Regions from separate parts of the Geomicrobium sp. JCM 19055 genome, predicted to be linked through region 1. Evidence: a T-box and tRNA genes for the amino acid it is inferred to sense, from the RefSeq annotation. Region 1 holds a T-box; the other holds one or more tRNA genes.

Region 1 (15,874 bases):
GATAAGAGTGATTGGTCTTGGGTGAGTGAACGTGTAATTAAAGTCGACCATCCTGAAGGACCGATGGCAATGAAACGTTGGCAACGCACCGTTTCAGAACGTGATACGTTTTTGCATCATTTACGGTACGGAGAACGTGCTGGTATTCAAGGAATTATCCCCCTCATGACGGGCACGAGAGGGGATTTTCCGATTTTTGAACATGAAGGTGCCGACTATTATCTTGAACCGTGGGTTGAGGAGCAAGTGCTAACATCTCCCCCGTCTAAAGAGTTGCGATTGCTCGCGATTTTAGCGGCAAATCACAAGCTCTCCGAAAATGAGCAAGCTATTGAAGAAGAAGCGATGACTGAATACGCACAAGAAGTCGATCTGCTTTGGAATCAACAGCGCTTAACGATGGAACAGATGGCAGATCAAATGGAACAAGTACGCTTTCTCTCCCCGTTTACGATGACTTTTCTCCATGCAGGTCCTTTTTTAGAGCGAATGTTTCAAGCGGGTAGAACTGGATTTCAGCAATGGGTACGTCACGTGAAAGACCAAGGCAGTTATCGCTTCGTATTCTGTCACGGTCAGCCTTCACTCGACCATGGTATTATTGCAGCAGATGGAAATGCGTGGTGGACAAATTGGGAAGAAAGCGGTCCGAATCATATGGCTTATGACTTGGCTTACTTTTACCAAGACATTGCAAGGAACCAACCATTTCATGCGTTAGACCAGCAAGCTATTTTCGGAACGTATGAAGCGTATGGTCCTGTTTGGCGAGAGGCAGATACGTCTTTGTTGAAAGCGTTAATGTTAACGCCAACCCCGGTCATTGAGTTTGTTGAGTTGTATCGAACGAATCCAAATCGCTATGCAGAACACCAGTGGACAGCGATGTTGGAAGTGAAGTTAAATACACTTCGCTATTTATCTGAGATGGTACGTTTTAAAGAAGACCAAGAAGCAGCCATGAGGCAAAGTTCAACCTAAGCCTCGTGGCTGCTTTTTTGTCGTGTATGAACGATGTTACTTTTGGAAATACCAGAACATACAGATCAAGATAATGAGAATGAATACATCGAAGAATGTAGGAAAAAACAACAAACGTAACAGTTGAAAGCAGATGATCGGTAATAAGATTTGTAAAGCGGCCGCTCGCCATTTGTATACCCAATGGGGACGCTTCTTTTTCCCATATGGATAGTGGGGCGGAGGATCGTAATAACGTGGCAAAATAAACACCCCTTTTCGTTCTTACGGTCAGTATTGACGGATGTTAGAGCAGTCGGTACAATAACAGAAGATATTCTATTACATGCAAAGATTGGGAGTAGTATGCAGGAATCCTCATCCAGAGAGAGAACCCTTGGCTGAAAGGTTCTTTGACTAGGAGACGTGCAGAAGTCGCCCATGAGCATTCTTCTCTGAACAAGAGTAGGAGAAGACGTTAACTTACGTTATAGTTCTTAATGAGTGTATGAGTGATTTATCGTTCATAAACAAAGGTGGTACCGCGAACACTTCGTCCTTTGCCTAAGGAGAAGTGTTTTTTTATTGAATTTAATAAGGAGGAAATACAATGGCGAACAATTTAGACACGAAATATGATCCGAAACAAACCGAATCGAAATGGTATCCGTATTGGATTAACAACGGCTACTTTGAAGCATCAAAAGAAGGAGAACATAAGGGTGAGCCTCACTCAATCGTGATTCCGCCGCCAAACGTAACGGGGCGGTTGCACCTTGGACATGCTTGGGACGTTACGCTTCAAGACATTATCGCTAGACAAAAGCGAATGGAAGGTCGCGACATGTTATGGTTGCCAGGCATGGACCATGCAGGGATCGCAACGCAAGCAAAAGTCGAAGCGAAATTAAAAGAAGAAGGGCGTTCTAGACGAGAATTAGGGCGTGAGAAGTTCCTAGATGTGTCTTGGCAATGGAAAGATGAGTATGCGGAGTTTATTCGTGAACAGTGGGCGACGCTCGGTCTGTCTCTTGATTACACGAAAGAGCGCTTCACACTTGATGATGGCTTGTCTGACGCGGTCAAAGAAGTATTTGTTCGTCTTTACGAAAAAGGCTTGATCTATCGCGGGAAATACATTATTAACTGGGACCCAGCTGCACAAACGGCTTTGTCTGACATTGAAGTAGAATACAAAGAAGTCGAAGGCGCGTTTTATCATATGCGTTACCCGTTAAAAGACGAAGACGGGCATATTGAAGTAGCCACTACACGTCCTGAGACGATGCTCGGTGATACAGCGGTTGCGGTTCACCCGAAAGATGAGCGTTATCAACATCTTATCGGAAAGACGGTCATTCTCCCGATTGTTGGACGTGAGATTCCAATTGTGGCTGATGAGTATGTTGATCGTGAATTTGGTTCAGGTGCTGTTAAGATTACACCAGCGCATGATCCGAATGACTTTGAAATCGGTAACCGTCATGAACTTCCACGAGTACTCGTCATGGATGAGGCAGGAAAGATGAACGAAAACGCTGGCGAATATCAAGGACTTGATCGCTTTGAGTGTCGTAAGAAAATCGTTGCTGATTTACAAGAATCTGGGGTGCTTTTTGACATTGAACGCACGTTCACTCAGTTGGACATTCTGAGCGTAGTGGTGCAGTTGTGGAGCCGTATTTATCGACGCAATGGTTTGTTGATATGAAACCACTTGCGAAAGAAGCCATTGCGCTTCAATCAAAAGAAGATAAAGTAACATTCGTTCCTGAACGTTTTGAGCGTACGTATTTGCAGTGGCTCGATAACATTCGTGACTGGTGTATCTCTCGTCAATTGTGGTGGGGGCACCAAATTCCTGCTTGGTATCACAATGAAACAGGAGAATTGTACGTAGGGAAGGAAGCGCCGAAAGACCTTGAAAACTGGACACAAGATGAAGACGTATTAGACACGTGTTCAGTTCAGCATTGTGGCCATTTTCAACAATGGGTTGGCCTAATGCAGAAGCAGATGACTTTAAGCGTTTTTACCCGACAAACGTTCTTGTTACAGGGTATGACATCATCTTCTTCTGGGTATCTCGAATGATTTTCCAAGGCATTGAATTTACAGGTGAGCGTCCATTTAAAGACGTGTTAATTCACGGACTTGTGCGTGATTCAGAAGGTCGTAAGATGAGTAAATCACTAGGCAATGGTGTCGATCCGATGGATGTTGTTGAGAAGTACGGTGCTGATGCGCTTCGCTTCACACTTGCAACGGGAACAACGCCTGGTAACGACTTGAAATTCCAATGGGACAAAGTTACAGCAAACTGGAACTTCGGAAATAAGATTTGGAATGCATCTCGTTTTGCCCTTATGAATATGGAAGGGTTCAAAAAAGAAGATATTGATTTGAGCACTGTTACAGCGGCTCATGATCGTTGGATTTTAGCGAAACTCCAAAAAACAATTTCGTCAGTTACGAGATTAATGGATCGCTATGAATTTGGTGAAGCTGGTAAACTTCTTTACAACTTTATTTGGGATGATGTGTGCGATTGGTATATTGAGATGGCGAAATTACCTCTTTACGGTGAAGATGAACAAGAGCAAAACACGACAAAGTCTGTTCTTGCACACGTTCTAGACCAAACGTTGCGCCTCTTACACCCATTTATGCCGTTCATTACAGAAGAGATTTGGCAACACTTACCGCATGAAGGCGAGTCAATTACGATCGCAGCGTGGCCACAAGTGGAAGAGAAGTGGCAAGATGAGCAGGCGTTTTCAGATATGGAAATGTACCAAGCTGTCATCCGTACCATCCGTAACACTCGTCAAGAAATGGATGTTGCACCGAGAAAGCCAATTCCACTTCACATGAAGCCTACGACAACAGAAGCGAGTGAGCAACTTCTTCGTGGGAAACATTATCTTGAGCATTTCTGTAGTCCGGAAACGCTTGTAATCGATGAACATTTAAGTGAACCAGACCAAGCTGTATCACACGTGTTAACAGGGGTTGAGATCTACATTCCTCTTGCAGGCTTGATTGATGTAGAAGCAGAACTTGATCGATTAAAAGGCGAAAAGAAGAAGTTAGACGGAGAAGTTAAACGCTTAGAAGGCAAGTTATCGAATGAGAAATTCGTAAGCAACGCTCCTGATTCGATTGTTGAAGCAGAAAAAGAGAAGCTCACTGACTATCAAATGAAACGTGAAAAAGTAGACGAGCGACTAGAAGAAATCGCGAAACTCAAGTAATTAAAGGAGTCAACGTGTTCATGAACAATTTTTCAGAGGCCATGGCATGGCTCTTGAGTCATCGCAATTACGGAATAAAACCAGGTCTTGAACGAATTGAAGCAGTGCTTGAACATCTCGGGCATCCCGAACGTGCCATCAATAGCATTCATATTGGAGGAACGAACGGGAAAGGTTCGACTGTTACGTATGTGCGCCAAATCATGCAACAAGCTGGATACAACGTGGGGACATTTACGTCCCCTTACGTTGTCCAATTTGAAGAGCGGATTAGCATAAACGGAACCCCAATTTCTGAAGAAGAGTTTAAAGTTGCTGCGACTTCAGTAAGAGAAGCACTTGAGCGAGTGAATCATCCTTACGGTCCGGCAACGGAATTTGAGATTTTGACGCTCATTGCGATGGTTCATTTTGCGAATGGTAAGGAGCTTGATCTTGTGATCTTTGAAGTTGGACTTGGGGGGCGACTTGATTCAACGAACGTCATTCATCCGCTCGTCTCAGCCATCACAAATGTCGGACAAGATCATATGCACATTTTAGGCAATACGATTGAGGATATTGCGTTTGAGAAGGCTGGCATTATTAAACAAAACGTTCCAATCGTAACGACCGTTGCCAACGATGAAGCACTTCGTGTTATTCGAAGAATTGCTCAAGAAAAAAAAGGCACCGATCACTATTGTTCACGATGAGTTGAATGTACACATTGTAAAGCTAGATGAAGAAGGATCAACATTTAGCGTCATCACGAAGCAGTCGACGTATTCGGATCTTACCATTCGTATGCGCGGGGCTCATCAAGTCGATAATGCACTTCTTGCAATTCGAATTGTAGAAGAGCTCTCATCATTCAAGTATCTCGTAAATGAAGATGAGGTTCGTAAAGGATTAGAACTTGCGTTTTGGCCAGGTCGCTTAGAATTAGTCCGTTCAAATCCTAGAGTATTGCTAGACGGTGCGCACAATCCAGAAGGGATTGAACGCTTGTCGTCGTATTTACAAACGATCGTTCAAGGTCGTAAGCTCCATTTGATCGTAGCTATGACCATAGAGAAAGACATTCAACAAATGCTGGAGCCACTAATTGCGTTACAGCCTGCATCGGTGACGTTTACGTCTTTTGATCATGTGAGGGCAATGGATCCCAAAGTGATCATTGAACAAGTGTCGTTTGATGCCTGTGCGGAAATGAATAACCATAAAGCTGTTCAAGAAATGTTACGAGAAGCAGATGATCAAGATGTGATCGTTGTTGTCGGTTCGTTGTTTTTAATTTCTGAAGTTCGAGCTTTTTTTCTGAAATTCGCCGTCGAATGAGAAGGGATTTTTTTTCTTCGACGGCGAATTTTTATTTATAAGTGGTGTATGCTTAGGTTGTTTACAGAAAGAAAGGTTAGAAGCTTTGGTCGTTGTCTTCGTTTTATTCGTAGTTGGATTAGTATTTGGTTCATTCTTTACAGTTGTTGCAACAAGGGTTCCAAACGACGAATCGATCATCACCCCAAGATCACATTGTCGCCATTGTTTACACACACTTCGGTGGAATGAGTTAATTCCGCTAGGTTCCTATGTATGGCAACGTGGGAAATGTACACAATGCAAAGCGATCATTTCAATCCGCTATCCCCTCATTGAATGCACGACCGCGATTTTGTTTGTCCTTGCGTTTGTTCTCCAACAATCACTTCCTCACTTTATGTTTCTCTTACTTCTCTTCTCACTTTGTATTCTTGTTACCGTAACAGATCTTTACAAAATGATGATACCTAATCAGATTTTATTCCTATTCTTCTGTTATTTTCTTTTACATCGAAGCTTCTTGGACCCATTTCCGTTTTTCGGAGATCCATTCATATTAGCCTTCTTCGTATTTGTTGGTTTGTGGGTAATCATGGTTCTTTCTAATGGAGGAATCGGTGGTGGGGATGTGAAGTTGTTTACGGTGCTTGCAATTGCGCTCGGTAGTACCCATTTTCTATTCATGTTCATGCTGGCAACGTTGTTCGGTTCGGTATACGGGTTGCTCGTCATTAAAAAGCGGAAAACACCCTTTCCTTTTGCACCTTGGATTGCACTAGCAACTTTATTTACAGTTTCAATTCAAGGGTTGTTTTTAGGTTATTAACGCTAATCATGTCGACAAAACAATCAAAGTGACTGACAGGAATCATCAACGTTTGATTTTCACCTATGATACGGTAAGCCTATTCTATTACCGACATGGGGGAATGTCACTTGGAACGAGAAAACAATCGCATGACATTCAAATTTCCACAAAATAATGACGATCAACGAACTTCAAAAGAGCAAGAACACAGTCAAGAAGAAACAAATGAAGTAGAAAAAGAACAACAAAAAGACGTGCAGGAACATCAAGAAGGCTATGAAGAAGCAACAGAAGCAGACAATGAAGGAACATTAGAAACAGACAGTAAAGAAGCAAATAAAACGGACGATCTAAACAAAGAAGCAGATGTAGTAGAAGATCAAAGTGCCTTGCACAACGAGACGATTAACGTTCAAGAGAAGAGAAAAGAATGGGAACAACTCGAAGGGAATCATTACGACACGGTGTCGATGAAAAAGGCACCAGGATTACCGTTTCATAAAAAAAAGGAAGTTCAATTTCCCGAAGAAAAGGAACAAAATGACGATTCCTTTTCAACATATTAAGATGACAGGGTTGATCGTATTAGCGCTCGCCATCGGTTCTCTGTTTGGGTTGCCGCTGTTGCAAGTTGTGACAACTTCTTCGCCAACAGATTCTGCAGAGCAATGGATGTTAAGTAACGAAGAAGAGTCAGCTCCTGTACAAGCAACGGAGCAATCAGTCAGTGATCAAGACGTTCAACTATCGGTTGATGTCGTACAAGCTGGTGCGTTTTCAACAGCTGAAGCGGGACAAAGTTCACAACAACAACTTGAAAGTGAAGGCTATTCAAGTGTGCTACATGCCCCAGCATCAAGTGAACATGTGTTTTTATATGTAGCGGTCGCGGCTTCTGGACAAGCGGCAGATGAATATTTACCAGCGTTTGAAGCTGACGGACTTGATGTTTTTGTAAAGTCGCTCGATCTTCAAAGCACAAATGCGGAAGAAGAACAACAACAAGCGGCAGAAGAAGTAAAGCAAATTATTGAACAAGCATTAACAAGTTCAGAGATTAATTCTTCAATGACAGAACAATCACAATCCGTACTCCAATCCAGTGAAGAAGGCACCGCGCTTTACGAATCGTTATCAGGCGCACTTGAGAATGCGGAGCAAGAAGATGCTTGGATGCAAACGGTCGTGAATTTCGATGGATGGCTTTCAAGTCTTTAAGCTGAGATAATAGAAAGAAAAAGGAGTACAAGATGAAGTTAATTCTTGCCTCGAAGTCACCAAGAAGAATTCAATTGCTTGAAGAAATGGGCTACGAATTTGAGATCCGTACGCGTAGTGTAAAAGAATGTTTTGATGATACATCTTCTTCAAACGAAAAAGCGGTTCGGTTAGCGAAAGAAAAAGCGGTTGCCCAGCGAGATGCGTTAAAAGAAAACGAAGTGATTCTGACTGCTGATACGATTGTTGACGGTGGCAAAATGCTCGGGAAACCAAAAACGAAAGAAGAAGCAAAACAAATGTTACGCACATTGTCAGGCAGTACACACCGTGTTGTGACAGGTGTATACATTGGAAGCTTCTTAACACATGTGCAATTTAGTGTGGAGACGATTGTGCATTTCAAACTATTAACAGAAGTAGAAGTAAACCATTACACGAATACGAAAGAACCTTACGATAAAGCTGGGGCCTATGGAATCAATGGATATGCCGCGTTGTTCATTGATCGAATTGAAGGCGATTATTATAACGTAGTAGGACTCCCGCTTTCACGTGTATACAAGGAACTACAAACGTTTGGCGTTGTACCAACGTGGGCACAAGACGAGTAAAAAAAGAGGTGTTGTGTTGCATCTTCCAATCATGAACATGCCGAATGACGAGCGCCCTCGTGAGCGCTTACTACTAGAAGGTGCTGATAAGCTTTCGAATGTAGAGTTGTTAGCAATCCTCCTTAGAACAGGTAGTCGACAAGAGTCAGTAATAGAACTTAGTCAACGAATTTTAACGGCATTTGGTGGATTGTTACCATTGAAGGAAGCGACTTTGGAAGAGTTACAAGCGATCAAAGGGATCGGTCGGGTAAAAGCGATTGAAATCCGTGCAGTATTGGAACTTGGTAAACGAATTCATACGACAAGTGACAAAAGTCGTGTGATTATTAGTAGTCCAAATGACGCTGTAGATCTTGTGATGGAAGATTTGCGGTTCTTAAAGCAAGAGCATTTCGTGGCAATCTACTTAAATACGAAAAATCAAGTCATTCACAAACAGACGTTGTTCATTGGCTCTCTCAACAGTTCCATCGTTCACCCTAGAGAAGTGTTTAAAGAGGCGATTCGTCGCTCTGCTGCATCGGTCATTGCCCTACACAATCATCCTTCAGGCGACCCTGAGCCGAGTGAAGAAGATAAAGCTGTCACAAGGCGACTGTTTGAATGTGGCCAATTATTAGGAATTGAATTGCTTGATCACATCGTCATTGGTGATCATAAATACGTAAGTTTACGTGAATTGGAAGTTATCTAATATAACCCGCCCTTTTTGCTATCGAAAAGGGCGGGTTATTTGTTACGATAGATAAAGTATTCGCAAACAAAGTTGCAAAAGTCCTGTAAATGACCTTGCATAATGACAATGTTTGTGACGAATTGAGGAAATTTGCGAAAGCAATTTTTTTCAACTATGTTTTTAGAGTAAAGTTGCGTATAATAAGTAAGGGAAATTTAGATAGTTTAATTGCTTTGCTTCGCGTTGAAGTGCTTTTTTTTAGTGAAAATGTAACGAACTGAAAATAAAAAACGATTAAGTATAGTGAAGGTAATGAAGGGAGATACATAGATGTTTGGTGGTTTTTCAAAGGATTTAGGCATTGACTTAGGAACTGCAAATACACTCGTATACGTAAAAGGAAAAGGGGTTGTCGTCCGAGAACCTTCGGTTGTGGCAACAAGATCGGACAATCAACAAATTGAAGCGGTAGGAAACGACGCAAAGAATATGATCGGTCGTACGCCTGGGAATATTGTCGCAATTCGCCCGATGAAAGACGGTGTAATTGCTGATTTTGATACAACAGCAACGATGATGAAATACTTCATTCGACAAGCACAAAAGAATCGTTCAATCTTCACTCGTAAACCAAATGTCATGGTATGTGTGCCATCTGGAATTACAGCGGTTGAAAAGCGTGCCGTTGAGGATGCGACAAAACAAGCAGGTGCTCGTGAAGCTTATACAATTGAAGAGCCGTTTGCAGCAGCAATTGGTGCGGACTTACCTGTTTGGGAACCAACAGGTAGTATGGTTGTAGACATCGGTGGAGGTACGACTGAAGTTGCCATTATTTCTTTAGGCGGTATTGTTACGAGCCAATCAATCCGTGTTGCAGGTGATGAGATGGATGAGTCGATCATCCAATACATTAAGAAGTCATACAACCTGATGATTGGAGAGCGTACGTCTGAAGCACTTAAGATGGAAATCGGTTCTGCTGAGAAGCAAGAAGAGATGGAATCAATGGATATTCGCGGTCGTGACCTTGTTACTGGACTTCCAAAAACGATCTCAATCGATGCAGATGAAGTAGCACAAGCATTAGAAGATACAATTACAACCATTATTGAGACGGTTAAATCAACACTAGAACGTACGCCACCTGAACTTGCGGCAGACATTATGGACCGTGGAATTGTACTCACAGGAGGCGGGGCGCTTTTAGAAGGCCTAGATAAGCGTCTTGGTGAAGAGACGAACATGCCAGTCCTAGTGGCAGAAGAACCGTTGGATTGCGTAGCACTTGGAACAGGTCGAGCACTTGAGAATTTGCACTTGTTCAGATCAAGAGCAGGAATCACAGCTCGTTCTAACCGTAAATAAAACGAGTAACGCAATTGGTAATGCATTTCTAAGACTGAGACATTCGTCACATCGACGGATGTCTACGTCTATTCAGGATTGATTGAAACAGTTACTATAGTGAACGGAGCATGGGTTTGCTCTAGTTGCGAGAGTAGAAGGTGTCTTGCATGCCCCATTTTTTTTCTAACAAACGATTAATTTTACTTATGGTCGGCATCATTATTCTCGTTATTTTAGTTGGTCTTACGATGAGAGAACGTGAGCAGGCGACCATTCCTGAACAAATCATGCGTGATTCTGTTGGTGTTGTACAATCTGTGTTTCAACGTCCGGCTTATTTTGTTCGGGATATTTATGATGATTTTGTTAATATCTTAAACGTTCATGAAGAAAACGAACGACTAAAAGGTCAATTGAATGACTATGCGATGTTACGTTCTGAAGTAGATGGATTACGCGAAGAGAACGATAGTTTAACAAGCCTTTATGAAGGCATGGAAAGTTTGAGTTCATTTGATACGATTCCAGCACTTGTCATTGATCGTCAGCCAGATCGATGGACAGAAACGATTGGTATTAACCGAGGAACGCAACACGGTGTCGAAACGGACATGGCGGTCATCACCGAAGAAGGTTTAATTGGTAGGGTTCAATATACGAGTGCGTTCACATCACAAGTTCAACTATTGAGTGATGGAGAACGAACAAATCGGGTGTCTGCTAAAGTGAGCTCGGAAGAAGGCGACCCGGCTGTCGGTTTTATTGAAGGTTGGGACGTGGACCAAGATCTTCTTGTTTTACAAAAAGTAGACTCAGAAAATGAATTAGAGCCAGGACAGTTTGTTAGTACTTCTGGACTTGGGGGTCTCTTTCCTGCTGACTTACCGATTGGTGAGATTGTAGACGTACAAGTCGATGAATACGGGTTAACACAAAATGCGTACATCGAGCCGTCTGCGGACTTTTTCCACTTGAATCATGTCCTAGTGATTGAACGTAATGTTGATAATATTGAAGGGATTCAAGAAGAGTTTCTACAACAAGAAGAGGAAGAAGATGAAAGCGAAGGGAGTGACGATTAATGCGTTACTTGCTTCCTGCTTTTGTCGCATTCTTCTTCATCATTGAAGGAACTTGGTTTCAAGTCTTCTTCCCGCCGTCTACGGAACAAGATTTACATTGGGTGCCACGATTTGCGTTCGTCACGGTCATTTTAATCTCGATCTATCGTGGCTCACGTTCGGGGATCTTTTATGGAATGGGTCTTGGACTGTTTCAAGATGTCGTTTATTCAACGGTCATTGGTATTTACACGTTTTCGTATGCACTCGTTGGGTACATGGCAGGGTTTAATTTTCGTGCAGTCCAATCAAGGCCATTTGTCGTATTGCTCATTGTTGTTGTGGCTGTGGCGTCGTTAGAATCATTAATCTATCTAATGTACACGTGGACTGGAATTGCTCAAGTGACATTCGAAGAGTTTGCTGCAACCCGTTTACTGCCCTCGGTTGTTTTAAATGGGGCGTTTGGGATATTACTCATACTCCCACTTCGTAAATTCTTCTTAATGCTCGAAGATCGCGATCGTCAGCAGGAGAACGTATAATAAATGTTGAATTAGTTACGGATGAACTCTGTAGTCTAATGGAAACTAGGTCGGGGTGAGACGGTGAAAACAAGCGTTCAAAAGCAAAACGTAACGATAAAAGGAACGAAGGACGGAATCATCATACACCTGAATGATCAATGCGGTTATGATGCGATGATTACTGAACTCAAATCGAAATTGACGGAGAACCATTCCGCTTTCGATCCGAATAAAGATGTATCGGTGCGTGTTCATTTAGGTAAGCGATACTTAGAACAAGAGCAGCAGCGTGAAATTCAACAAATCATTGAAGAGTCCGGAGCGATTGTTGTTGATGAGCTAATTAGCGAAGTGATGACGAAAAAAAGAAGCTAAAAAGCAACAAGAACAACAAGAATTAACGACATTTACTCGACTCGTACGCTCTGGACAAGTACTTAGGGTGAAAGGTGACTTGCTAATTCTTGGAGATGTGAATCCTGGTGGAGCTGTAGAAGCTGCAGGAGACGTTTACGTTTTAGGTGCATTAAAAGGAATTGCAAGAGCGGGTATTGATGGCAATGAAAACGCGATCGTAGCGGCATCTGTGATGGTGCCGTCTCAAATTACGATTGCCGATCGGTTGTATCTTACCGAAGCCACACGTGCAGAGCGTTCAATAGAAATGAAGAAAACTGAACCGAAGTACGCGTGTATCGAACATCAAGAAGAAGACATTGTTTTTCACGCAATGAGCGGACTTGCTGCTTTTAGACGTGATCGCAAAAATGAAATGGATTAGGAGGATATGCTGTGGGAGAAGCAATTGTTATAACATCCGGGAAAGGCGGCGTTGGCAAAACAACAACGTCAGCAAATATTGGAACAGCATTGGCACTACAAGGAAAACAAGTGTGCCTCCTCGACACAGATATTGGACTACGTAATTTAGATGTTGTGATGGGGCTTGAGAATCGTATTATTTATGACCTTGTGGATGTGCTTGAAGGGAAATGTGAAGTACGACAAGCGTTAATTCGTGATAAGCGGTTTAATTGCTTGCATTTGTTGCCAGCTGCACAAACGAAGGACAAATCATCGGTCACACCAGAGCAAATGAAACAAGTCGTAGATGAATTAAAGCCAGATTACGATTATTTAATTATTGATTGCCCTGCAGGGATCGAACAAGGGTTTCGCAATGCCATTGCCGGTGCAGATCGAGCGATCGTTGTCACAACACCAGATATTCCTTCTGTTCGAGATGCAGACCGAGTCACTGGCCTAGTTGAACAAGAATTAGATAAGCCAATGCTTATCGTCAACCGGGTTCGTAAAGCTTCTAAAACAAGTGAAAGTGAAGATCTACTCGATGTTGATGATGTTGTAGATACACTCTCATTGGATTTATTAGGTGTTGTTTTTGAGGATGAGAATGTTTTAAAGGCTTCTCATCGTGGTGAACCTGTAGCTACCACTCCAAATACCTCTGCTTCACTTGCGTACCGAAACATCGCAAGAAGAATTCTTGGAGAGTCTGTGCCTTTGTTGTCACAACAACAAAAGTTAGGCTTCTTTGCAAAATTAAAATCACTGTTTGGCTTACGAGCGAACTCATAAATTTTGTCTGCTGGGAACTATTCTCAGCAGATTTTTTTATGGTTGTTTTCAACTAGAGTCATTAAATCTAAGGATTTGCTCCATCAGTTAACATATCTAGCTTCCATCCTTCATACGTTTAATTAAATGTACAAGCGTTAGGAATGGAGGTAAGACATGGGTGATCAATTAGATCGAATTCGAAAAGAGGCAGAAAAGAAAAGAAAAAGAGAAACAACGGTTCAAAAAGCACAAGAACCTAAAAAAAATAATGAAAAAGAGTTACCGCTTTATTCGTATTATCCGAGTCGTGAGGAGATGAATGAGCACGAGCCTGAGTTTTATATGTGGCGCAATGAAGAAATTTCAGAAGCGAAACAGAAGAAAAAAGAGAAGGTAAAGCAACGTTTTTTTATTCAATGGGTAGCAGCACTCGGGTTGTTTTTAATTACTGCGATTGTTGTTCAAGCCGACCACCCTTCACTTAACGAAACGAAACAAACGGCTTTATCACTCTATCAAGATGAGTTTCAATTTGCAGCAGTATCTTCATGGTATGAAGAACAATTTGGTCACCCGCTCGCACTACTTCCTGCAAACCCGAACGTAACAAACGAAGACCCTTCATTCGATGGATATGCGATGCCAGCGGCAGGTGAAATTCAAGTGACGGAAAGCTTTTCTGAAAATGGGCAAGCCATTGTTGTTGAAACGATGGAAAATGCAGCGGTCACAGCGGTGAGACCTGGTGTTGTTATACGGGCAGGTGAGAATGAAGGGTTCGGCCAAACGATTGTCATCCAACATGAAGACGGTACAGAAGCGATGTACGGGTCTTTACAGACGATTGATGTCCACGTTTATGATCACGTTGCGGTTGGAGACTCCATCGGAACCGTATCAAGCGATAACGGTGGTGGCCAGTTTATGTTCGGGTTACGTAGTGATGATGAGTTTATTGACCCGAGTGAAGTGATGACATTTGATTGATGTTTTCAAACGGATTCGCATACACCCACTGTTTTGGGTCGTCATTGGTCTTGGGGTGGCTACGGGTTATTTTCGTGAGTTAATCATGCTCTTTAGCATTATTTTCTGTCATGAACTCGGTCATGCGCTTGCAGCAAAGTATTTTGGATGGCGGATTGTTAAAGTGGAATTGCTACCGTTTGGGGGCGTATTAGAAACTGAAGAATATGGCAATCGGCCTTTCCGTGAAGAGTTTATTGTCACGCTTTCTGGACCAGTGCAGCATTTACATCTAATGCTGCTTTCTTACTTTGCCTACTCTTATTTACCGTTTTGGTCCTATGCGGATCATTCGCTTTTTATTTTGCACAACCTTACGATTTTGTTGTTCAATTTATTGCCGATTTTACCTCTGGATGGTGGACGCATGATGCAATTAGCGCTTGCGAAATTTTCACCGTATCGACTCGCTTTGAAACAGTCGCTTTACTTGTCTTTAAGTTTTTTTAGTCGTATGTGCTAGCGTCACAGTGATTTATTTTCCGATGCATTTACAGTTGTGGTTCGTACTTAGCTTCTTGCTACTTGCAAACGTGTTAGAGTGGAAGCAACAACCGTTTGGTTATCAACGTTTTCTGTTGGAACGAGTACGGAAACAACGTTCACCAAAAGGTCAAATCGTTCGTTACGTCTCTCAAAGCATGCCGATTCAAGAAGCGTTAAAACGGCTCTATAAAGAAAAGCAAACGATTTACATGATCAAAGAAAAAGGGATACAAATTGAAGAGCACGATCTGTTGCGCTATTGGTACAATGATTATCGGAGTGAAATGTCGATTGGAGAAGGGATTATTACCCTTATGATGATTGACAGTAGCGCATCGGTATGGTAACATTTTTATGTTGTTTGGAACCCCCAAACTACAACCGCACAGAAGGGGTACGAAGTTCACATTTGTTGAACACCTTGGATGGCGAGTCTTAGAAATCGGGAGGTGCAGTACATGTACGCAATTATTGAAACAGGCGGAAAGCAAATCAAGGTAGAAGAAGGTCAAACGATCTTCATCGAGAAGCTTATTGAAGACGCTGGTGAAACAGTATCGTTTGACCGTGTTATTTTGTAGGTGGAGACGATACGAAAGTAGGAGCTCCTTACGTTGAAGGCGCGAAAGTAACTGGAACTGTTGAGAAGCAAGGTAAAAACAAGAAGGTTATGATCTACAAGTTTAAGCGTCGTAAAGGATATCGTCGTAAGCAAGGACACCGTCAACCTTACACGAAAGTTAAGATTGACAGCATCACTGTCTAAGTAGAACGATGATTGAATTAACGATTCATCGAAATCATAAAGATCGTACAGTAGTCTCGTTTGAATTAAGTGGTCATGCGAACGCAGCCGAATACGGTGAAGATATCGTTTGTGCTGGTGTCTCTGCTGTAGCAATTGGAGCCGTTAATTCCATTGCAACGCTATGTGACACCCCATTGGACGTTAAGACGGCAGGTGATGAAGGTGGCTACATTTATGCAGCTATTCCATCGACTTGGTCA
Region 2 (15,874 bases), on a different contig from region 1:
ATCCATTCATTGAACAGCTACAGCACATTGACACGATTGACCTTGAACAAATTGATTCAACCCACTCAACAACTGAACTTCTCGAAAGTGGTGACATTTCGACGTTACTTGAAATACATGGTGAGCAACTAACGCTTCATTATGATGGTACACAAGAAGACACTGCTGGCGCGCTTTATGGCGTCATTGACAATGTGTCCCAACAACTACATTTACAAGTAAGCCAGCAAAACGTAAGGAATGCTGTTGGTGAGGAGGTTTTCACTGAAGAATGGTTTACAGCGCCGTTTCAACTTGAAGCAGTAACGATCGACGACCAGTCTGTTGATGCAATTACACACATCGTACCAGGTTACGCGGTTATGTTTACGTTTTTCATCTGTATATCAATGGTATCTTCACTTTTAAAAGACCTTCGTCAAGGTATGATTTCAAGACTTGCGACGAGTCCAAAACACCCGTTACATTATTTACTCGGAAAATGGTTAGCATTTATCGTTGTCGTGTTATTGCAACTTGTTATTCTTCTGAGTTTTGGATGGTTCGTATACGATGTTCAGATTGGCAACCTTATGGCGATCTTCACACTCTCACTTGTTCTTTCAATGACAGCAACTGCCATTGGTTTACTCATTAGCATGGCTGTTCGTTCAGAGAACTCTGGGATCGCCATTACCCAAGTACTCGCTTTAGGAGGAGCGATCGTTTCTGGATTGTGGATGCCGATCGAGTTTATGCCAAATTTCGTCCAACAAGCGAGCGTTTTCTTCCCGCAATATTGGGCTCATCAAGCATATTTAGAAGTCATGTCATCAAGTGGAACACTTGTAAATATTCTTCCTTCATTAGTCATATTGCTAGTGTTTACAATCATTTGCCTAACAATTGCCCTTTTCCTTTATCCTCGTTTCCTTCGGGATGCGGCCTAACACGATAATACGATGGATATTCATCTCCTGCTCCGTTATACTGTTAGTAGAAGTTGCATGACAGGGAGGTTACGAAGATGGATGAGGAAGTAGAAATGATGGAACACGAACATTCCAAACACCCTATTGAACCGAATGCTGATAAAGAACGTATGTTAAAGCGATTACGCCGTGTTGAAGGACAAATCCGTGGATTACAAAACATGGTCCAAGACGATCGCTATTGTGTAGATATATTAATTCAAATTAGCGCAGTTCAAGCTGCACTAAAGAAAGTCGGGTACTCGCTTTTAGAACACCACGCCAAGACATGTGTTGTCCATGACATTAAAAACGGCAAAGAAGAAGAAACGTTAAATGAGCTCATGAAAGTCATTGATCAATACGCAAAGTCATAAAGAAAACCTCTGCATCATGCAGAGGTTTTTCTTTATGACTCAATTTCTGAAACTTGCGTAACGATTATTGTCTCATAAATTGGCGTTCATCTTCGTTTAAACCACAAGCTCCACATTGAATTCGATTATGTGGTCCTTTATAAGGAAGGTGAAACGGATCAAGATCGCTTTGCTCATACGACTGAACAACATCCCCGTTCTGAGGATCTAATTTCACCGCCTGCGGTGACTGTTCAATAATGTGAAAACGCGTTTTATTCGTTTTACACGCTGGACATACGTAATGACTCATGAATCATTCCTCCTGTTTTCGTTAGATTGTCCAAAACGACGATTCTCTATCCTATTTGAATTAAAAAACTCCTCTTAATCACTGACAACGTTATAGAAATGACGTACTCACAATAAAAAAAGCGACTACTGTGGCTACGCTTTTTGCAAACGTTGCCACAGTAGTCGCTTTTTCAGTACATAATTTATCCGAGAATCTGAGGACCAACAGGTCTCTTTTTCATCACTCTGGTGCTACAACGACACCACAACCGATTCGATCACCCGAGTCTCCTGTTGAGCGTGTTTCCTCATCTGCACCTGGTGCGTCGCTCTCACTTGATTGGTAGCGATCTGGAATATTCGCGAAATTGTCTCGACCTTCATGAATAATCAATGATACATCGTTTTCTAGTAATTGTTCTGGTGTAAATTGATCAAGCATAAATGTCGCTTGAGCGGTTCCATCTTCATTTACGTAAAGTGATGGCAAATCGCCTGTATGATGTCCATGATCATGGTCAGATAAAGAGAAATGACCACCTGCACTCATAAAAGGACCTTCCTCTGCATCAACTTCGCACACTCCATTTTCATGAATGTGGTACCCATGGAACCCTTCAGGTTTTAAGCCTTCTACTTTCGTATGAACGACCGTTTTCCCTTGGCTATCTTGGTAAAAGTTCGCTTCACCAATTTGATCATAATTCGTATTCACAACCTCTGCAACGGCAGTTGGTCTAAGCGGAGCGTGGTCTTGCTGTGTCGCGCTTACTTCATAAGCTTCTTCATTTTCAGGTGCACTTTCGTCATTTGCACAACCTACAATTAACATCGCAAGTAAAACGACTAAGAGCTTCTTCATAAAAACGCCTCCCGTTCGTATACTCGTATCCTTGACACAAACAGGTGGCGTCTATACATGCAAAACTAGTTATTGTTCAAAAGAATAGACTCGTTCTCCATGAATCCACGTGCTAACGAGCGTCGTTGTATAAAGAAATGGATGCCCCGTCCAAATAACAACATCTGCATCCATTCCCGAATTGAACTCACCGACTTGACCTTCTAACCCTAAATGCTTTGCAGCGTTAGACGTGATCGCACGAAACGCGGCGCTTTGTTTTAGACCCGCTTTTACTGCCTCACTTGCGCTTTGAACTAAATAATTAATAGCGATAACAGGATGGTCTGTGGTGATCGCATAGTTCATGTTGCGAAGTTCAAACTCCATCACAGTTTGCCAACCTTTGTTTTTCGTTTCTACTTTCGATTTAGGTGACATTGTCGGACCGACAGAGATGGAAACACCTTGTTCTTTCAAGAAATCTGGAATGTAATGACCTTCTGTTCCGTGTTCAAGCGTTAACTTAAACCCAAACTCTTTTTGTAAACGCAGCGCTGTGATAATGTCATCTGCTCGATGAGCATGTATTCGAAACGGTATTTCTTTACGAAGAACTTTAGCGAGTTGTTCATAGCCTAAATGAACGTCTGCGTTGCCTTGTTTTCGTTTTTCTATGTAATCGATCGCTCCATAAAGCTGCTCACGAAAAACTGCTGCAACTCCCATACGTGTAATAGGACGTTTTCCCTTTCCTCCATACACACCTTTAGGATTTTCTCCTAAAGCTGCTTTCATTCCAGACGGAGACTGAATGACCATTTCATCTAAGATCTCCCCTGCCGTCTTCATCGTAAACATTTCTCCACCTATGACATTTGCACTTCCTGGTAACACTTGAACTGTCGTGACGCCAGATGCTAATGCATGCAGAAAACCTTCTTCACGCGGATTGCACCCGTCAAGCGCTCGGATTTCCGGGGTGGCAGGATGACTCGTCTCATTAAAGTCAGCACCTTCCTTACCAATTCCTTGTTCGCTAACCCCTAAGTGCGTATGAACATCAATCAAACCTGGTGTTATGTAGCCGCCTCGTACATCGATCTTTGTGGCGTCTTCAGGAATCGTATCTTCGCCTACAATATCAACAATTTTGCCTTGATCAATGAGTAAAGCCGATTCAGTAACTTCAGTTCCATCCCCTTTTAAAATCGTTCCATTATAAAAAGCTTTCATATCATCGCCTCCTCTATTATCTAACAATAACAAAAAATTCCCTCAATGAGGGAATTTCTGACGATTAATTTGCGATATTTAATTGCAATTCCTCTTCTAGCATTTCCGCAATGTAACGAAACTCTTGGTCAGTGTCTTTTCCTGTTAATACTGTATAATAGTTCAATGCTTCCATTATTTTTAGTAGTTGGTCTGCCCGTGTTTCTTTATTCATAACCAGTCCCCTTTCCCCTTTTCAGCATCATCCTATCACATCCATCGATCAAGCTTCTACATATTTGACAAAAAAATGTCTGTATATTTATCTTTTTTTGCAACATTCGACAAAACAAAGTGCTCAACTGAGGACAAGAAGAAAGTCACACATCAAAAAACCGTATTCTGCTACTAGTAGCAGAATACGGTTACGTTATTATACTCATACGAGTCATAGATTCACTTATGGTGTCCCGTACTGGGCTCGAACCAGTGACCTCCACCCTGTCAAGGTGGCGCTCTCCCAACTGAGCTAACGGAACATTATTAACGACAACTATATTGTATGATAGATTCTAAGCACTGTCAACATCTTCCTCCCGAAAAAACAGGTCATGATTACTGGTTTGTTTTCATAGGTATAAGGGTACTTTTCAATAAGGCCAAAACGCCAGGAGGTACGCTATGCTTTGGACAATCATTCTCGTGATTATCGTATTATGGCTATTAGGCTTTATCGCTGATGTTGCAGGCAACCTTATTCATATTTTACTCGTCATTGCACTCGTTATTTTTATATTCCAATTATTAACAGGACGAAGATAAAGAGAGACCGTCAAATTTGACGGTCTTTCTTTATGAGAACCTTCCACCTTTTTTTCTTTTTCAGTTGGTTCATTTTGGCAGAGATTCTTGCCTTTTGATCTGCGGTTTCTTCATGATTAATTGCAATGTCCACAATTTGATCGTTCGTGATTTGAACGTCAAGAACTACACCATCACTAGCTCCTTGAGGTAACTCATTTTCTTTTACATGATATTCTTGTTCATTCTTCCCGACTAATAAGACTGCAATCCCGTCTTCAATTCGATCTAGAACAGCACGCTCTGTAATCACTCATCCCTCCTAATCATCAAAGCAAGCCAACCCTTGTTGCTCAATCGATGCAAGGTGCTCCTGCCCAATTCCTTCGATACGTAAAAAATCATCATATGAAGTGAAAGGTCGCAAGTTTAGGATTTGTTCTGCTCTTGCAGGACCAATTTGGCTAATTTCTTGTAATTCTTCAACAGTCGCACGATTTACTGCTACCATGCCAGCGTAACACGTACCGGCATCTTTTTCTTCACTTGCTTGAACTGAATAATCACGACCGTTTGTTTTTACAACGATATTGCCTGAAACGTCTGTTCCATACACATTTGCACCAATTGCCTCTAGACGAGCTAACACATCATCATCTGGATGGTCAAAAGCATTTCCTTCACCTGCAGAATAGATCGCTAAACTCGGTTCCACTGCATGAAGGAACGCTTCACTATTAGATGAATTTGAACCGTGATGTGATACTTTTAGTACATCACTTTGTAGAGAAATATCACGCTCTAACAGTTCATTTTCTGCACCTTCTTCAATGTCACCCGTAAATAAAAAAACTTTGATCACCGTAAGCGACTTTTATGACGAGGGAATTGTTGTTTTTGTGTTCTGTAAGTGTTTCAGGATGCAGAACCGTAAACGAAGCATTCCCGTAAATTTCTGAGTCCCCGTGTCTCGGTTCTTCATAGGTAACATCTGCGTTAAGGATTGCATCAACGACACGCTCAAACGTTGCAGTCGTATGCTCATCCCCGTTCATCCATACTTCTTTTACATTAAATCCTTCAATAATTTTATCCATTTGACCAATATGATCTGCGTGAACGTGTGAACCGATTAATAGATCAATTTCTTTTACGTTTTGTTCTTCTAAATAATCAACAACATCTGTTTGATCGTGTCTACCTGTATCAATGAGTGCTGTAAAATCCTCCGAATGCAAAAGCGTCGCATCGCCTTGACCAACATCAATATAGTGAATGTATAAATCCGGCAATTCATATTGCCCTCGGTTTGGATAACGTCCATCACCATCATCATAAGCAGAATTCAAATTCAAGTACTGCAAACGACCTAATTCATCATCAGGAATGACATCTGGAGAAGCTTCTTGGCAACCTGTAATTGTCATTAAGAAAAACAGAATAAAAAGGAATACACTACGTTTCATCATCTCACCCTTCTCGTTTTTGTTAGTGTTTTCTTGCGAGAAGGGATTTATCCTAATAAATGACAAACGTTAACAGGGAACATTTCCCGCTACTTCAGGCGATTCTTTTGTTTGATTAGTTCTTGGAACTTCTGATCTAATGACGCTTTCTCGTCTTCATCAATGGTTGTCGCAAGTCACTTAATGTCTCTGTCATTTGCAAGTCTAATTGCATGTGGTCCAGCGCTTCTGGTTCATGTGCAGTTTCTACGTGTTTCACATCTTTTACCCTTGCTTCATCTTTACTTAAATCGAGCGTATGACTCGCAACTTCATCAATAAATTGGCGATCATGAGTGACAAAAATGATTGTACCTGGGAAAGCGATTAATAATTCTATAAGCGCTTCTTTAGCAACGTAATCAAGGTAGTTCGTCGGCTCATCTAGAAACAAAACGTTGTGCTCGCCGAGTAACGTCATAATGAGTGACAACTTCACCCGCTCACCACCACTTAGGTAAGCGGCTCGTTGATGCACCTCATCACCACGGAATTGTAGACGAGCCAAAACCGTACGTACAAACGACTCTTCATAAGGACTATGATCTAGCGCATTTTCTAAAATCGTACGAGCCCCATCAACCTGTTCTTGATGTTGATCAAAATAACCGATATTCGCCGCTTTACTAACCGAAAAGCGTGTTCGGTCTTTATACATGTTACGCAGTAACGTCGTCTTTCCAATTCCATTTTCACCAATAATTGCTAGTTTATCTCCACGTTGAACGTGACCTGATAGCTTTTTAGCTACATTCTGATTTGGAATTATCAATTGCTGATCTTGAAATTGCACCACGTATTTTGCATTTAGCGGCGTAAACTGCGCAGCATTAAAGACGAGCGCTGCTTCAGTTTTAGGTTTTTCTTTCACTTCTAGTTGTTGTATTCTTGAATCGATTGCTTTTCCTGCCCGATTTAGCTTCGCTTTCGTTTCACCAGCGCTACGCTTATGCAGGCGTGCCTCTGAATTCCCCATCCGTGAAGGAGCTTTTTTTACAGAGGCCGACTTTTTCTTCACTCCTTCAATCGATTGTTGCAAACGCTTCTTTTCTTTCACATATTGATCATATTGAAAAGCTTGCTCGTCAACCCTCTCACGTTTTTGCTTTTTGTACGCATCATAATTGCCGCTAAATGCCGTCAACTTCCCATCGTCTAATTCCCAAATCGTCGTGCAAACATTATTTAAAAACGCGATATCATGCGACGTAACGATAACGGTACGAGATTGATTAACGATTTGTGCTTCTAATTGTTCAATGCCAGTAACATCAAGATGGCTTGTCGGTTCATCCATAATGAGAAGTTCTGCCTCCGTTGCAAACGCATGTGCAATCTTCAAACGAGTCTTCTCCCCACCGCTGTTCGGCGTCTGTGGTACATTCCACAAATGTCTTTCTTTGTGCTCAGCTTCCAAAAGAGGCAGATCATCTTCTTGAGGTACAAAAGCGGACGTACCTTTAAGAATCACTTCACCTTCGTTAACGGATTTCATGTTGGCTAGCACTTGTAACAAAGTCGTCTTTCCAACACCATTCTTGCCGACCAACCCGATTCGTTCACCTTCATATACGTGCAACTGTTCAATTGAGAATAATGATTTCCCTTTGACTGAGTAACTTAAATGATTTGCTCTTAATAACAAAAAAAATCCCTCCAGCGTTGCCTAGAGAGAGTTTAATTAATCCATTATAAACGTACACGAATAAAACAAACGCAAAAAGACGTTTGAATACATTTCCTTCACTTTATTGGAAAGAGTACATTTGGGCAGACTAATCCTATCTCTAGACATAATTCATACATATTTGTATTACTATTGTCTGTTTGTAATAGAATTAGTTCCACATTCGACGTTGTACCTTTCCTTTCATTAAGTTAGCTAAAGCATGCCATACTCCTAATTTATTGTCAACGGTTCTTCAAAATCATCACAAGCCTCGTTAAGTGCATCGCAACGATTAACGCGTATGCAACGAGCATAACCACATCTAACACGAGTGGATTGTCAAAATCGACATAAAGAAGGACGAGCACCAACCTCCGAATACGATAAATACATTAAACAATCCAAACCGATTTAACACATCCATGAAACGTCTCCTCACCCAATTCTTTGAAAAATAACAACTGTTCCCACAACGAGAATAAAAAAAAGCTACGAGCAACACGAAATTCATGTTCAAGAAATGCTCCTCCTTCATTCACTGCTATATCTACTACTTTATCGAACAAGGCAATAAAAACGTAGTCATTTGTCTTGCGTAATTCTTACAGTTTTGCAACAAAGTAAAAACGCACACATCGTGTGTACGCTTACTTTTCGAGTTGCCTCGTTTGAAATGCTTGCTTTATTTGGTCTGCCTCTTCTTGTAATCGTTTAAGTTCGTTCCTGATGTCGTGAATTTCGTATTCCAAAGCGTATAACTCCCAAGTCAATACGACCACACTGATCCTCCTTGATTTCTGGCTCAGTGTACATTATACGCTTGTAATCAACTTGTAAAAAGATGTAATTAGTTTGAATTCGAAATGTTAAACTATCATACGTTTGTAACATTAGTAATCAAAAGTCTGTATAATAATGCTGGAATTCATAGTCTCTAGCTTGTTTTAGGAACAAGGACTTGCTTTGCAATTTCTTTCCCTATTTCTAAAGATGCAGTTGCAGCAGGGGATGGTGCATTGCAAACATGAAGTGAACACTTCCCGTTCACTAAATGAAAATCATCAACCATTTTTCCTTCAACAGTGAGTGCTTGTGCACGAACCCCACTTGGCGCTTTAACGAGATCTTCTTTTTGCACCTCTGGGATCAGACGTTGCAAGCTTTTTACGAACTCATCTTTGTTGTAAGAACGAACCATTTCACCGATGCCCGTTTTCATATATTTGCGCGCAATTCGCCAAAAGCCTCCGTATGTTAACACTTCAGACAAGTCTTTCGCATTAAAGTCCGTCTTGTTGTACCCTTCACGCTTAAACGACAAAACAGCATTTGGTCCTGCATCCACTTCTCCATCAATCATACGCGTAAAGTGAACCCCTAAAAACGGAAACTCTGGGTTAGGTACCGGATAAATGAGATTATTAACGAGGTAACGCTTCTCAGGCTTCAACTTATAGTACTCTCCACGAAATGGTACGATCTTCATATCTAAATGATACCCCGCCATCTTGGCAATACGATCACTTTGAAGTCCTGCACAATTAATGAGGTAACGAGAATGATACGTTTTGTTGTTCGTTCTAACCGTAACAGACTGATTACTTTCTACAATGGACGTCACCTCTTCACTTAGGTGAATGTCGCCACCGCTAACTCTAATTAATTCTGTTAACTTCTCAGATACGTGTTTGTAGCTGACGATTCCAGCCGTCGGAACGCGAATAGCTTTAATACCATTCACGTGAGGTTCGATCTCTTTTAACTGCTTTTCATCTAGGAGTTCAACATCAAGACCATTCGTTCTTCCTCGCTCATACAGATTCTCTAAATTTGTTAACTCAGATTCATCTGTTGCGACAATGACTTTGCCACATATATCCACATCTACGTCATGTTCTTGGCAAAATGCACGCATTGACTCGCTACCAGCTTTTGCGAACTTTGCTTTATAGCTGCCAGGTTTGTAATAAATTCCTGAATGGATGACACCACTGTTATGACCAGTTTGGTGTGAGGCTACTTCTTTTTCTTTTTCGATAACTTGAACCTTTAAGTTAGGGTTGTTATTTAGAAGGTTGTAAGCAACGCTTAAACCGACAATTCCTCCCCCAATTATTGTGTAATCATGCATGTTATCCCTCTCCTATAAACAAGATTCTGCGATGACTTCAACGAGGTGTTTCACTTGAATTTGATGACTCAACCCTTCACGCTCAACACCCATTTTCATTTGTAAATGACACCCTGGATTTGTCGTAATAATTAAATCTGGTTTTGCACTAACGACTGCTGGCATTTTGTAATCTAGAATGTCCATTGACGCTTCGTAGTTCACGATGTTGTAAATCCCTGCTGAACCACAGCAAAGGTCTTGTTTGTCCATAGGGACATAATTTAAGCCAGGGACTTTAGCGATTAACTCCAAAGGTGCATCGACATTTTTTTTGAACATGAGTCATGTGACAAGACGGTTGATAAACAGCTGTATGATGAACGTGGCGATTATAGGTTAAATCGCTTTTTGCCAACACCAAAGAAATGTCCGCATGTTTTTTTTAGAAAAGCGTTCTGCACGTTCTTTCCAAGCGGGTTCATCTTTTAGTAGATGATCATACTCAACGAGCATCGCACCACAACCGCCAATACTTGACACGATGTAATCAAACGATCCGTTTTCAAAAGCTTCAATGTTTTTTTTCGCTAATTGACGTGCTGTTTTGAGATCTCCACCGTGCGACTGAAGCGCTCCACAACACGATTGATCTTTGACAATCGTTACGTGAACGCCTGCTTTACGTAACAGTTGAATGGCTTGGTCATTAATCGTCGAAAACATCGTATCCATTAAGCAACCGAGAAAATACGCGACTTTAACGGTTCCATGTGGTGCGTCTTCTTCGTTAGCTTTCTTTTCTTTGGAACGCTCTGCCTTCGGTATGATTGATTCAAAAGCTGCCATTCCTTTAGGAAGTACCGCATTTAAAATACCGGTTTTTCGTGCAACAAATTGCAAAGGCAACCGTTGATAAGACAATAAGCCGAACTTTGCTATTGCAAGCATTGATGAATGTGGAAGTAGCTTTTCAAAAAGTGCGCTTTCAATGAACTGTTCACGTTTTGAACGTTTCGTTTCTATGCGCAAAACTTCTTTTGCTGACTCTAAAATCGATCCATATTGAACATTTGTCGGACATGCCGTTTCGCATGCACGGCAACCGAGACACATGTCAATTGGTTCTTTTAAATCATCGTAACTAATCTTACCTTCAGCTGCCATTTTCACGAGGTTTATTCGCCCTCTTGGACTATGCGTTTCTTTGTTCATCGTTTGATAGGTCGGGCAAGCAGGCAAACAGTATCCGCATTGAACACAATCAAACGTCTCTTGATAGGCAAGTCGTTTATCAACCATCACGTAACACCAACTTCTGGCCTTTTTCAGGGAAAATCTTTCCTGGGTTTAAAATGTTGTTCGGATCAAAGCTCTCCTTTACCGTCTTCATCATTGCTAGACCTTTTGCTCCGAGTTCCATTTCCATAAACGGTGCTTTCATCGTGCCAATTCCGTGCTCTCCAGATAATGTACCACCGAGTTCAATCGCAGCTTCAAAGATCTCTCCTACAGCTTTTTCTACACGTTTCATCTCTTCTTCATCGCGTACATCCGCAATAATATTCGGATGAAGGTTGCCATCCCCAGCATGACCAAACACTACAAGATCGATGTTATTCGCGTTTTTAATCTCTTTTAAAATACGAAACATCTCTGGAATCTTACTTCTTGGAACGGTGGCATCTTCTGAGATTTTTGTAGGTTTCACTTGCACGATCGCAGGAGAAACGAGTTTTCTTGCTTGCCAAAACTTACTCGCTTCCTCAGCGCTTTTCGCAATTTGTACGTCCCTTGCCCCATTCTTCAAACAACACCCTCGAACTTGCTCAGCTTCTTCTTCAATGGCTAGTGGGTGTCCGTCAATCTCAATTAAGAGTAGTGCCTCGACATCAATCGGCAGCCCTGTCGGTTGATAAGCTTCCACAGCTTTAATTGAAGCTTGATCCATAATCTCAAGCTTTGAAGGGGTGATTCCCTCACGTAAGATCGCACTAATGGCTTTTCCAGAATCGATGAGATCGTCAAATAAAACGAGCATCGTTTTATTTGCTTTTGGACGGGGGACGAGTTTCAGTGTTGCTTCTGTAATAACAGCAAGTGTACCTTCTGAACCGACAATTAGTTTCGTTAAATCATAACCGGTGACGTTTTTGACCGTCTGACCTCCGGTGCGAATAATATCACCATTTGCGGTGACAACTTCTAGACCAAGTACGTAGTCTTTTGTTACACCGTACTTCAAACCTCTCGGTCCTCCAGCATTTTCAGCGAGGTTGCCCCCGATGGTCGAGACATTCATGCTGCTCGGATCCGGGGGATACATCATTGAAAATGCTTTTGCAGCTTCATCGATATGACTCGTAATCACCCCTGGGGAAACGACTGCAATCATATCATCTGGATAAATTTCTAATCGGTCGTCCCATTGAGAGAAATCCAACACGACGCCACCATACACCGGAATTGGACCACCACTTAACGATGTCCCTTGGCCTCTTGGATACACAGGAACATGCAATTCATTCGCGAGCATAATAACCTCTGAAACTTCTTCTGTAGCTGTCGGTTGTATGACAACTTCAGGGATGTGATGTCCGAACGATGCGTCATAAGCATATGACGCACGATCAGACAGTGACGTTAAAATCCGACTTTCATTAATGAGCTGTTTCGCTCGTAACCTTTGAACGAGTTCTGTTGCGTTACGGTTCTCATTCATCCTATATTCATCCTTTTTTTAATCCAGACTCGTATCACCTAGTTTTTTACGAACATTCGTAATGTGTGTATTCATTGCTTCCCTAGCACCTGACGCATCCTTTTTTTGTATAGCTAAAAATACGTTTTCGTGTTCTTTATAAACGTCTCTACGCTTCTCGGTTTTGCCAACATTAAATCGAAGGGAATACTCAATCGCTTGATTTAACAGCTCACCGATGTTTTCAAGTGATGACACGAGAAAGGGATTCTTTGATGCACGTACAATTTCATAATGAAAATTTGTATCGGCTTCACTACCAATCACCGTTTCATCTTGAACCGTCTCTTTAAACTGTAATAATGCGGTTTCCAAACGAACGAGATCTCGTTCACTCGCACGAGTCGCTGCGAGCGCTGCCGCTTCTGTTTCAATAATGTGACGCATTTCTAGGAGGGAATGTACTTCCTCCATAGAAACGAGTCCCATTTTCAAATTCGAGAGCATATCGACGAGCTTCACATCTTTCACCCATCTGCCGCCACCTTGTTTCGATTCAATAACACCTGCTGCAGTTAATACGCTTAGTGCTTCACGAATCGGTGAACGACTGACTTGAAATAAGTCAGAAAGTTCTTGTTCAGAAGGTAGTTTCACCCCTCGACGGTACGGTTCTTCCTGAATCATTTCTTTTAGTTGTTCTAACACTTGTTGTGAAATGTGTTTACGCTCGATTAAAACTTTGCTCATTTGATCACACCTTTTAGGATGTCATGTTTACTGCTTCCTCACGTTTTGAACGCATCATATGCCAAGCCATCGTTAATCCAATTAGAATAAATCCGATGACATTCGTCATCATACCTGGAGCAATTAAAAGAATTGCACCAACGAAGAAAGTAATTTTTTCTATTAATTGCAAATCCGTTGATAGATAGCCACTTAAAGCGACAGCCATCGCGAACACTCCAATAACACATGTCACAACCGTGGTTGTAACTGTCAGAGCATTCACTGAGTGTGTACTTGTCTCTTGTAGGACCATCACTGGGTTGTACGCAATCATAAACGGAATGATAAACCCTGGTAAAGCTAACTTCACAGATGTCCAAGATGTCTTCATTGCATCTGCACCTGCAATACCCGCTGCTGTGTATGAAGCGAGCGCCACCGGCGGTGTAATATTCGAAAGTGCACCAAACCAGAATACGAAGAAATGCGCTGCAATTGGGTTGATGCCCATTTCAATAAGTGCTGGTGCAGCAGTTACAGCAACGACGATGTATAGAGCTGTAGAAGGAAGACCCATACTTAATACGATACACGTTACCATGACGAGTAATAACGCAATCCAAAGCATGCCATTCGCTGCATTTAAGACATTGTATGCAATCGCTGATCCAAGTCCTGACATTGTGACAACAGCGATAATGATTCCAATGGACGCACACGCAAGCCCTACTTGAACAGAACTTTTAGCCCCGCCAATAAACGCTTCTTTAACTTTTGAAAGGTTTACTCGTGTTTCCTTATCTTTCGTTAACCAACTTGCAACAATTACTGAAATAATTCCAGCAAAGCCTGCAAATAACGGTGTATACCCTGCAAGTAACGTCCCAATTACGATGAGAATCGGAAATAGCAAAACTCCTCGTTCTTTTAACACCGTCCACACTTGTGGAATGGAGTCTTTACTCATCCCTTTTAGCCCTTGCTTCTTCGCTTCTAAATCAATCGCAAACACAAGGGCAATAAAGTACAAGAATGTCGGGATAATTGCCGCAAATACAACGGTTGCATAAGGCACCCCAAGAAACCCTGCCATTATAAATGCGGCTGCACCCATGATCGGAGGCATCATCATACCACCAGTAGATGCCGTTGCTTCAACGGCTGCCGCGTAGTTACGCTTTAAACCAACTTGCTTCATTAAAGGAATTGTAAACGCACCTGTTGTTGCAACGTTTGCCACTGCACTACCATTTAATGAACCAGTTAATGCACTAGAAATAACAGCCACTTGAGCAGGTCCACCACGTCGTTGACCAGCAACTGCAATGGCTAAGTCATTAAATAACTTAGAAGCTCCACTAACACTTAAAAATGCTCCAAACAAAATAAAGATTACGATATACGTAGAGGCAATTGACAACGTTAACCCAAAGACCCCTTCTGTTGTCATGTACACTCTATAAAGCAAACGTTCAATGCTAAACCCTGCGTGACCGAACATCCCTGGAAAATAAGGACCAAAAACAGCATAAATCATCGCCGCGCCAGCTAGAATTGGAATGAACGTTCCGAGTGTTCTTCTTGACGCTTCAAGTAGTAGAAGTACTGTAATAATTGCAAAAACATAATCAATTGGAATCGCTTGTGAAACGCGATCAATATGGATCGTCGTATAGAAAATTAAAATATAACCTGTTCCTATTATACTAATAATTGCTAGCGCAAGGTCGATTTTTGTGAATCTTTTCATATTTCCTTTTTTTACGAGCTGGATACAACAAAAACGCTAAGATAAGTAATAATGCCAAGAAGATAATGTTTCGGTAGATCTCCTGAATATTCATTAGACTATTTACGTAAATGGCGAACCCAGATAAAAGAATTGCAATAACAGCCATCGTCTTGTATTGCCAACCTTTTAACTGTCTTCCCATCATTGCTTGGTCTTGCTCAACGTCCTTTTCTTTAACTTCAGTCGCATCATTTACAGTCATTACATGTCCCCCTTAATCCGTTTTATTATTCTGCCTCTGGAGGAATTAGTTCCTCGGGAATGTCCATTCCAACTTCTTCAAAATACGTATACGCCCCGATATGTAATGGCACTGAAACTCCGTCTAATGCCGTCTCTAAAGACATTGCTTTTGCGGAATTATGAACTTGATACATCGTTTCTAAGTTCTCAAATAAAATCTTCGTCAATCGGTAAACGCTTTCATCATCAAGGTGTTTATCTACAGCTAAGATATTTGATTGCGCAATCGTTTCAATCGGTTCTTCTTGTCTTGGATAGGACTCTTCCTCAATTGTGTACCTAAAAAAGACCGGCTGTCCGTCATTAATAGAATCTAATTGGTCGTCTGTTACTTCGAGTACACTAGCATTGACTCCACTTGCAAACATATCTGTAATAGCTGTTACTGGGACCCCTGCTGGTAAAGAACCTCCATCTAATCGACCGTCACGCATGGATGAGATCGTATCGTCGTAACCAAGATAATCTGGTGAAATATCTTGAATCGAAAGATCGATTCCATTAATTAAGGCAAGCGTCGACTGTTCAGTTCCACTTGCTTGTGGTCCGACAGAAAATGACTGACCTTCAATATCAGCGATCGTACCTGTTTCAACATAATTGTTCATCAAAACAAAGTGTTCAACATTGGCCAAAGCATTGTAATGGAACGTAAGTCTTCATAA

Evidence for each region. The T-box of region 1 lies ahead of JCM19055_RS09380 (valine--tRNA ligase). A T-box ahead of a tRNA ligase gene usually reads a tRNA of that ligase, here a tRNA-Val.
Region 2: it encodes a tRNA-Val, which carries the amino acid that the T-box ahead of JCM19055_RS09380 (valine--tRNA ligase) is inferred to sense. The anticodon was not compared.

Annotation. Positions count from the first base shown of each region.
Region 1 is NZ_BAXL01000009.1:67,928-83,801, forward strand. Features, by position in the region: gene JCM19055_RS09375 (hypothetical protein) at 1-981, shown strand, start outside; gene JCM19055_RS25370 (hypothetical protein) at 1,018-1,224, opposite strand; T-box leader at 1,303-1,524, shown strand; partial or broken gene JCM19055_RS09380 (valine--tRNA ligase) at 1,571-4,214, shown strand; gene JCM19055_RS09385 (folylpolyglutamate synthase/dihydrofolate synthase family protein) at 4,235-4,909, shown strand; gene JCM19055_RS09390 (glutamate ligase domain-containing protein) at 4,839-5,534, shown strand; gene JCM19055_RS09395 (A24 family peptidase) at 5,620-6,342, shown strand; gene JCM19055_RS09400 (hypothetical protein) at 6,453-6,890, shown strand; gene JCM19055_RS09405 (SPOR domain-containing protein) at 6,865-7,542, shown strand; gene JCM19055_RS09410 (nucleoside triphosphate pyrophosphatase) at 7,575-8,156, shown strand; gene radC (DNA repair protein RadC) at 8,188-8,853, shown strand; gene JCM19055_RS09420 (rod shape-determining protein) at 9,166-10,203, shown strand; gene mreC (rod shape-determining protein MreC) at 10,353-11,267, shown strand; gene mreD (rod shape-determining protein MreD) at 11,267-11,791, shown strand; gene JCM19055_RS23435 (hypothetical protein) at 11,855-12,148, shown strand; partial or broken gene JCM19055_RS23440 (septum site-determining protein MinC) at 12,195-12,554, shown strand; gene minD (septum site-determining protein MinD) at 12,566-13,372, shown strand; gene JCM19055_RS09445 (M23 family metallopeptidase) at 13,529-14,341, shown strand; gene JCM19055_RS23445 (M50 family metallopeptidase) at 14,334-14,843, shown strand; gene JCM19055_RS23450 (hypothetical protein) at 14,866-15,213, shown strand; ribosomal protein L21 leader region at 15,236-15,312, shown strand; partial or broken gene rplU (50S ribosomal protein L21) at 15,325-15,632, shown strand; gene JCM19055_RS09460 (ribosomal-processing cysteine protease Prp) at 15,641-15,874, shown strand, end outside.
Region 2 is NZ_BAXL01000012.1:98,341-114,214, forward strand. Features, by position in the region: partial or broken gene JCM19055_RS23845 (ABC transporter permease) at 1-929, shown strand, start outside; gene JCM19055_RS11935 (metal-sensing transcriptional repressor) at 1,007-1,327, shown strand; gene JCM19055_RS11940 (hypothetical protein) at 1,392-1,619, opposite strand; gene JCM19055_RS11945 (superoxide dismutase family protein) at 1,842-2,462, opposite strand; gene JCM19055_RS11950 (amidohydrolase) at 2,532-3,677, opposite strand; gene JCM19055_RS27355 (hypothetical protein) at 3,742-3,891, opposite strand; tRNA gene JCM19055_RS11955 (tRNA-Val) at 4,120-4,195, opposite strand; gene JCM19055_RS26435 (lmo0937 family membrane protein) at 4,338-4,478, shown strand; gene JCM19055_RS11960 (DUF3006 domain-containing protein) at 4,489-4,770, opposite strand; gene JCM19055_RS23850 (helix-hairpin-helix domain-containing protein) at 4,780-5,319, opposite strand; gene JCM19055_RS23855 (MBL fold metallo-hydrolase) at 5,291-5,923, opposite strand; gene abc-f (ribosomal protection-like ABC-F family protein) at 6,060-7,607, opposite strand; gene JCM19055_RS29480 (hypothetical protein) at 7,874-8,002, opposite strand; gene JCM19055_RS29485 (hypothetical protein) at 8,279-8,410, opposite strand; gene lhgO (L-2-hydroxyglutarate oxidase) at 8,566-9,762, opposite strand; gene JCM19055_RS31725 (heterodisulfide reductase-related iron-sulfur binding cluster) at 9,775-10,083, opposite strand; gene JCM19055_RS11980 ((Fe-S)-binding protein) at 10,141-11,043, opposite strand; gene JCM19055_RS11985 (FAD-binding oxidoreductase) at 11,036-12,463, opposite strand; gene JCM19055_RS11990 (FadR/GntR family transcriptional regulator) at 12,482-13,192, opposite strand; gene JCM19055_RS11995 (TRAP transporter permease) at 13,206-14,924, opposite strand; gene JCM19055_RS29490 (hypothetical protein) at 14,881-15,168, opposite strand; partial or broken gene JCM19055_RS12000 (TAXI family TRAP transporter solute-binding subunit) at 15,194-15,874, opposite strand, start outside.